One region of the Parabacteroides sp. AF17-28 genome, then DNA from elsewhere that is predicted to be linked to it. Evidence: riboswitches for the same ligand, from Rfam matches in the RefSeq annotation. Region 1 holds a riboswitch; each other region holds the start of a gene.

Region 1 (2,271 bases):
ATCATACTCGTTTTGTCGGCATCCGGTATGCCTAATTGGTTAATCGTATCTTCCGCCACCCCTAACACGGCGGAGATCGTTTGCGAACCCGCTAACAGACCGGCTGCCTCGCCAGCCGAATAGCCCATAATCTTAGCCAGAACAAAAGGAGCGATCAGACAGAACAGACACATAACGACCGCAAACAGAACCTGCGGCAATCCCTCCTTCCTCAATCCCCGGAAGAATTGCGGGCCGACACTATAGCCGACGGCAAACAGGAACAACAGGAAGAAAACCGATTTCAACGGAGCACCTATCTCAATATGTAATTGTCCGATCAGGACACCGACCAGCAACACACTGGTGACCGTTCCCAACGTAAACTTTTTAATCTTAAACTTACCGATCCAGAAGCCGAAGGCCAAGGTGAGAAAGATAGCAAGCTCCGGATAATGCCGGAGCAAATTGGCAAACCATTCCATATATATCAATTTTTGGGCGTTAATAAAATTGATAATGAAACACAGCAGGATAAAGAGTTGTTGTGTTAAACGGAATATTTATATATCTTTGTCCCCGCTTAGGTGATATAACTCCTGTTCAGGAGTCATATAAAAGGGAATCCGGTTAGAATCCGGAACAGTGCCCGCTACTGTAAAGCCAACAAAAAAGAAAGCATTCTCCATGCCACTGTCCGCCAAAAGGACGGGAAGGCCGCTTTCGGAAAGGCTAAGTCAGGAAACCTGCCAGGCAATATCAATAATAACTCTCCCGGGGTCAGGAAAGCTATTGGAACATATAAAAACAATCTCTTTTTAATGAAAAAGAAATGTTGGCTGGCAGCCCTCTTTGTGGGTTGTTCAATAAGCGTATCATGTGCGCAAGTCAGTCTTAAAAGAATTCCGCTGTCCGGCGTGCAAATCGCAGCCGCACAATACTCCTTGCCGCAGGATACAAGCAAGATGAAAGAAGTACAGCTGGACGAAGTTGTAGTGACCGGTACCGGGACGGAGCACTATCTGAAAGACGCTCCCGTACAAACGGAAGTGATCACAGGTAAAGCGCTCGAACAATACAACGGACGCAGCCTCGACGAAATATTGAGCGCCCTCTCCCCGTCCATCACATTCAGCCCCGGAGACATGGGGAGTAATATCCAGCTGAACGGATTGAAGAACGACTATATCCTGATTATGGTGAACGGAAAGCGGATGAACGGCGACATCGGCGGGCAGAACGACCTGAGCATCATCAATCCGGCAACCATCGAACGCATCGAGATCGTGAAAGGCGCCGCCTCTTCCCTTTATGGTAGCGATGCCATAGCCGGTGTTATCAATATCATCACCAAAAAGAACCGCGACAAGGTGAGCGTCTCCAACACCACCCGTGTCGGCAGTCATGACGACCTGTTGCAAAGCGAAATGATCGGATTCAGCAACGGTAAACTGAACTCGACAACATCCGCCAACATGAAACATTCCGGAGGATGGCAGAACAGCACCCAGGAATGGTACCACCATGAATTGATGGAAGGGAGTGTCAGCAAAACGGTCAGCCGTTCCACAAACTTCACGATTTCCCAGAACTTCACCTATAAAGTGAACGACAGGCTAAGTTTCTCTGCCGATGCCAGCTACTACCAGAAATGGATCTTCCGCCCCGTCGGTCCCTGGAAATATTATTTATACAATTATTTCTACCGGAACCAGGATTATGCAGTCGGGATGAAATATCTGTTCAGAGACAAACGAAGTTATCTGACGGCCGATGCATCATTCGGACAATACAACTATTATTACGACTATACCGGACGGGAAATTACAGACATCATTAATCCGGAGGGAGGACGCATTGTCTATTATCCCGGCGACCGGGTTATGCAAACGATGCAACAAAGATGGCTGAATCATGTTAAGAGCGTCTTCTATCTGGGTGATGACCATGTTTTGAGCGTCGGTGTCGAGCACCAACAGGATTACCTGAAATCACCTTACCGTGTAGAAGGCGGAAAAGCATCTGTCTATACGCTGGCCGGATATGCACAGGAAGAATGGACGATAACCGACCGTCTGAACCTGACAGCCGGTTTCCGCCTTGTGCATCATAAGGAATTCGGACAGAAGTTCACTCCAAAAGTATCAGCCAAATACAGCATCGGCGACTTCAACCTCCGTGCTACTTATTCATACGGATTCAAGGCGCCTACGCTGAAAGAGCTTTACCAGAACTACATTACAGTTATTATGGGCCCGTTAAAGGCTTATTACGGGAATGAGAACCTGAAAG
Region 2 (2,271 bases), on a different contig from region 1:
TAGGCATTAATGATAGTTCTCAGATTGCAGAATTTCTTCGTTATTCGGTTAACACGATCTACAACTATAGGGCGAAGGTAAAAAACAAAGCCTGTGTTTCCCGGGATGATTTTGAGAATTTGGTGCGTGAAATACATTAATCCTTTCACTGCTAATCCACTTTTTTAGTAATATTGTTTTGAGTTATTATGCTGTAATATAGTGTATTAATATTTTTGTTTGTCCACTTATTTGTTCACTGATCCTGTTTTGTCTTTTCTTTCTGCTTAATTTTGAATCACACAAAAAGTAATACGCATGGAGAAGAACATAAGGGAGTTTCTATCCCGCAAAAGTACGGAGATAATCGCTATAATTGCTTGTATCGGTTTAGTTGTTACTCTGATTCTTGCTGCCGGAACGATTCGAATTGAGCAGGAGAAGGCGTGTATTGTGTCGCATAAATAAAGAAAGTGTTTTTGGTATTCTCTTATATATAAATACCCGGTTTAATGTTTTTAGGGTACGCTGTTTGTGATAATCCCCGAACTTTCTAAAATGAAAGTGGCGGGGATTCTTTTTTTCTTATTACTTTTGCCGTTGAAACAGGTTTCATTATCCTTTTCAGGATAAGGATTAAAAGGGAACCGGGTGGGAATCCCGGACAGACCACGCTGCTGTGAAACTTCAGGAACATCCTGGCAATACTTTATGCCACTGACGTCTTGATTAAAGAGTCGGGAAGGTGCCAGGATGGAAGTAAGTCAGAAGACCTGCCGTTTCAATTAACTAAGAGTACTTGTTCCCGTGGGGTAGGATAAGACTTGTCGGCAAGAAATAAAATAAATTGAATATGAAAAAGTGTCTGGTAGGATGTTGCCTGCTTCTGTCGTTATTGGTTGTATCATCGTGCACAACCAATAACAACCGGCAGACTGAAAAGGAAGAAGTAGCCGAACAAAATGCGTATTCTGCTACCGTCCGTATTGTGCCGGAATATGCCCGTGGTTTTAGTGTATCTTACAATGACGGATATGTTTTGTTGGATATTCAGGACCCGCAAAATGAGGAAAGTACGACTTTTCATTATGCACTTGTCAAGAGAGGGACTAAGCCGGCGGGTATCCCTGAATCATATACGGTGATCGAGACGCCTATCCGGAGTGTTATTTGTATGACATCCCTTCAACTATCCAACTTTATTAAAATGGATGCCTTAGATAAAGTTGTGGGAATTACCAGCACGCGGCATCTGTTTAACAAAAAAATGAATGAACGGTTGGAGAGCGGGAAGACTGCTAAGATCGGTATAGAAGGAAATTTCGACAATGAAGTGATCATGAGCATGAATCCGGACTTGATTCTCGTTTCACCTTTTAAGCGGGGTGGATATGAAACCTTGAAAGACGTCGGTATTCCACTGATTCCCCACTTGGGATATAAGGAGATGACGCCGTTAGGACAGGCGGAATGGGTGAAGTTCGTAGGTCTGTTGTTGGGTGAAGAACAGAAGGCGAATGAAACCTTCTTGACCATAGCAACGCGGTATAATGAATTGAAAGCTTTGACGGCGGAAGGAAAGGTAAAGAGACGTCCGGTCGTTCTGAGCGGTGAGATGAGAGGCGGAAACTGGTATGCCGTGGGAGGCGAGAGTTTCCTGGCACAACTCTTTAAGGATGCCGGAGCCGATTATTTCCTGAAGGACGACAAACGTTCGGGAGGTGTGATACTCGACTTCGAGACTGTCTATAACCAGGGGGACGAGGCCGACTACTGGCGCATCGTGAACAGCTATCCAGGTACATTCAGCTATAAAGCTCTGCAAGACCAGGACCCGCGTTATGCAGATTTCCGGGCTTTCAAGGAAAAAGGCATCATCTATTGCAATATGAAAGATACTCCTTTTTACGAAAGCATGCCGACCGAGCCGGAAGTTGTATTGGCCGACCTGCTGCATATCTTCCATCCGGACCTGTTGCCCGGCCATACGCCTGTTTATTACGCACTACTAAAATAAGCTACGTTGATGAGACACTCTACTACTTTTCTGATGTTGCTGATCGTGGCGTCTATCCTTGTTTTGATGTTCCTCAATCTGGTGTTGGGATCGGTATCTATTCCGTTGAAGTCCGTTTGGAATATCGTATGCGGAATAGGAGAGGAACCGGTGACCTGGCAGAATATTGTCTGGAAATCTCGCCTTCCGCAAGCCTTGACGGCATTGGTGGCAGGAGCTGGTCTGGCGATAAGCGGTTTGCAGATGCAGACGGTTTTCCGGAATCCGCTGGCTGG
Region 3 (2,271 bases), on a different contig from region 1:
ATGGGTTTGAACCCCCTTTCAAAAATCTACAAGTAATCCTATTAAAGGACCTCAAGTCCACAGAGGAAGAGGCTTTGCCTCTAAGCTCTAAAACCGTTCGTTGAAACGAAACGGCAAAAGAGAGCCTGCGGCAGGGGGCTTATTGTATAAAACGTGTTTTTCAGGGTAAAAAGACATCCGAAACCGAACAATTGTGAATCCACTTTTCAGCTGTCAAAAAGGGGCTTTTTCCTATGATCCGGCACCTTATCGCCATAAAGAGGGACTTTATCGCTCTGACCCGGAACATTGTTGCTCTGAAGTCGGACTTCATATAGTACGAAGTCAACCCTCAGAGCGATGAAGCGTTACTTCACGGCAGTTTTCTGCGCACCTTACGGCAACAAGCCCCTAAAATTTTCTTGGGATATTTGGAACGCCGTCCGCCTTCGTCCGCAAATATTCGATTCTCCGGGAGTTAAGGTTTATCACTTTGTCGGCGTTTTCATCTTTCGATAATCAAATTGTACGCTTTTCGGAATGAGCTCGGCACCTCATTTTCTCTGTTGTCAGCCGAGCCGGTTAAAACCGCAAAAAGAGTCAATCCAAAATCGATCAAGATTTCGGACGAAATAGAAAAATGGCTGAAATAGGAGTTATTGTAATTTCTCAATTTACAGAAGGTCCAAAACTAAGAAAAACTGAACCTGTAAATGATGATTTGGCGTATTCTTGTGAATGGCCTGCTACCGGACTCTTCTCAAATACTTTCTTTCGGAATAGGTGGAATTAAGAAAAAAACTCTACATTTGTCACCGAATCGGTTTCGTTTTTCCCATTCGGGAAGACGGATTAAAAGGGAATCGGGTGTAAATCCCGAACAGTCCCGCTGCTGTGAAGCTCCGTTTCAACATCCTGAAACTACTATTGCCACTGGTTTGTTATAACAAGTCGGGAAGGCTTCGGGATGGGAGTCAGTCAGAAGACCTGCCATTCATTAAAGGTTCATATCCTCGTGGGTTAGGCTATGGATACGAAAAGATTATTGATTCTAAATGTTAGGAGATTATGGAGAAGATATGCCCCAGGTGCGGTGTCTCTTTTGAATGTCAGCCGGATAACATCACGGGTTGCCAGTGTGGAACCGTGAAACTCGACCGTTTCCAGCGTGACTATGTAAAGATGTACTACTATCCGGAATGTTTATGTAAATCTTGTTTGGAAGAGGTTAAACTTTACTTCTATGCTTCGGAAGTGAATCCCTGTTATAAACATATAAAACGATGATATGATAAAAAAAGTACTGATTGCAAACCGGGGCGAAATAGCTGTGAGAGTTATGCGCTCCTGTCGCGAAATGGGAATCCGGTCGGTGGCTGTTTTTTCGGAAGCAGACCGGACGGCTCGCCATGTCCTTTATGCCGACGAAGCCTGCCTGATCGGTCCGGCCGCTTCGAAAGACAGTTATCTGGATATCGGGAAAATCATCCGGGCTGCCCGGCAACACAACGTCGATGCAATACATCCCGGATACGGCTTTCTGTCTGAAAATGCAGAATTTGCCCGCCGGTGTAAAGAGGAAGGATTCATCTTTATCGGCCCGCTGGCCGAAACGATGGAAGCAATGGGCGATAAGATTGCCGCCCGCAAACGCATGATCGCCGCCGGTGTACCGGTTGTGCCCGGCACGCAGGAACCGCTGAAGGATGCAGCCGAAGCGCGCCGCCTCTGCAACGAGATCGGTTATCCGGTGATGCTGAAAGCCTCTATGGGAGGCGGCGGAAAGGGAATGCGCCTGATATATAAGGAGGAAGATGTGGAAGAGGCGTATAATGCCGCCCGCTCAGAGTCGCTCTCTTCTTTTGGCGACGATACGGTCTATCTGGAGAAGTTCGTGGAAGGGCCGCACCATATCGAATTTCAGATACTGGGCGATAATCATGGGAACGTGATTCATCTCTGCGAACGCGAATGCTCCGTGCAACGCCGTAACCAGAAGATCGTGGAGGAAAGCCCTTCGCCTTTTATCACGCCGGAACTGCGCCGCGAGATGGGCGAAAAGGCCGTAGCGGCCGCCAGGGCTGTCAACTACTCCAGTGCCGGGACAATCGAATTCCTGGTCGATAAACACCGTCATTTTTATTTTCTTGAAATGAATACCCGCCTGCAGGTGGGACATCCGATCACCGAAGAGGTGCTGGGACTCGACTTGGTGAAGGAGCAGATCCGTGTCGCCAACAACGAGCCTTTGCATATCCGGCAGGAAGATATCGTGCAGCGCGGCCACGCGAT

Evidence for each region. A riboswitch is a leader RNA that binds a small molecule or an ion and turns the genes downstream of it on or off. The one in region 1 is predicted to bind cobalamin.
Region 2: linked by a shared signal. The riboswitch ahead of DWW90_RS14775 (ABC transporter substrate-binding protein) and the one ahead of DWW90_RS17230 (TonB-dependent siderophore receptor) in region 1 are both predicted to bind cobalamin.
Region 3: linked by a shared signal. The riboswitch ahead of DWW90_RS19285 (cysteine-rich CWC family protein) and the one ahead of DWW90_RS17230 (TonB-dependent siderophore receptor) in region 1 are both predicted to bind cobalamin.

What each region holds. Positions count from the first base shown of each region.
Region 1 is NZ_QUGV01000028.1:63,658-65,928, forward strand. It holds gene aspT (aspartate-alanine antiporter) at 1-464, opposite strand, end outside; cobalamin riboswitch at 548-748, shown strand; gene DWW90_RS17230 (TonB-dependent siderophore receptor) at 801-2,271, shown strand, end outside.
Region 2 is NZ_QUGV01000021.1:48,664-50,934, reverse strand. It holds gene DWW90_RS14780 (DUF6377 domain-containing protein) at 1-140, shown strand, start outside; gene DWW90_RS20660 (hypothetical protein) at 298-447, shown strand; cobalamin riboswitch at 576-775, shown strand; gene DWW90_RS14775 (ABC transporter substrate-binding protein) at 833-1,996, shown strand; gene DWW90_RS14770 (iron ABC transporter permease) at 2,006-2,271, shown strand, end outside.
Region 3 is NZ_QUGV01000039.1:21,785-24,055, forward strand. It holds cobalamin riboswitch at 784-989, shown strand; gene DWW90_RS19285 (cysteine-rich CWC family protein) at 1,048-1,266, shown strand; gene accC (acetyl-CoA carboxylase biotin carboxylase subunit) at 1,268-2,271, shown strand, end outside.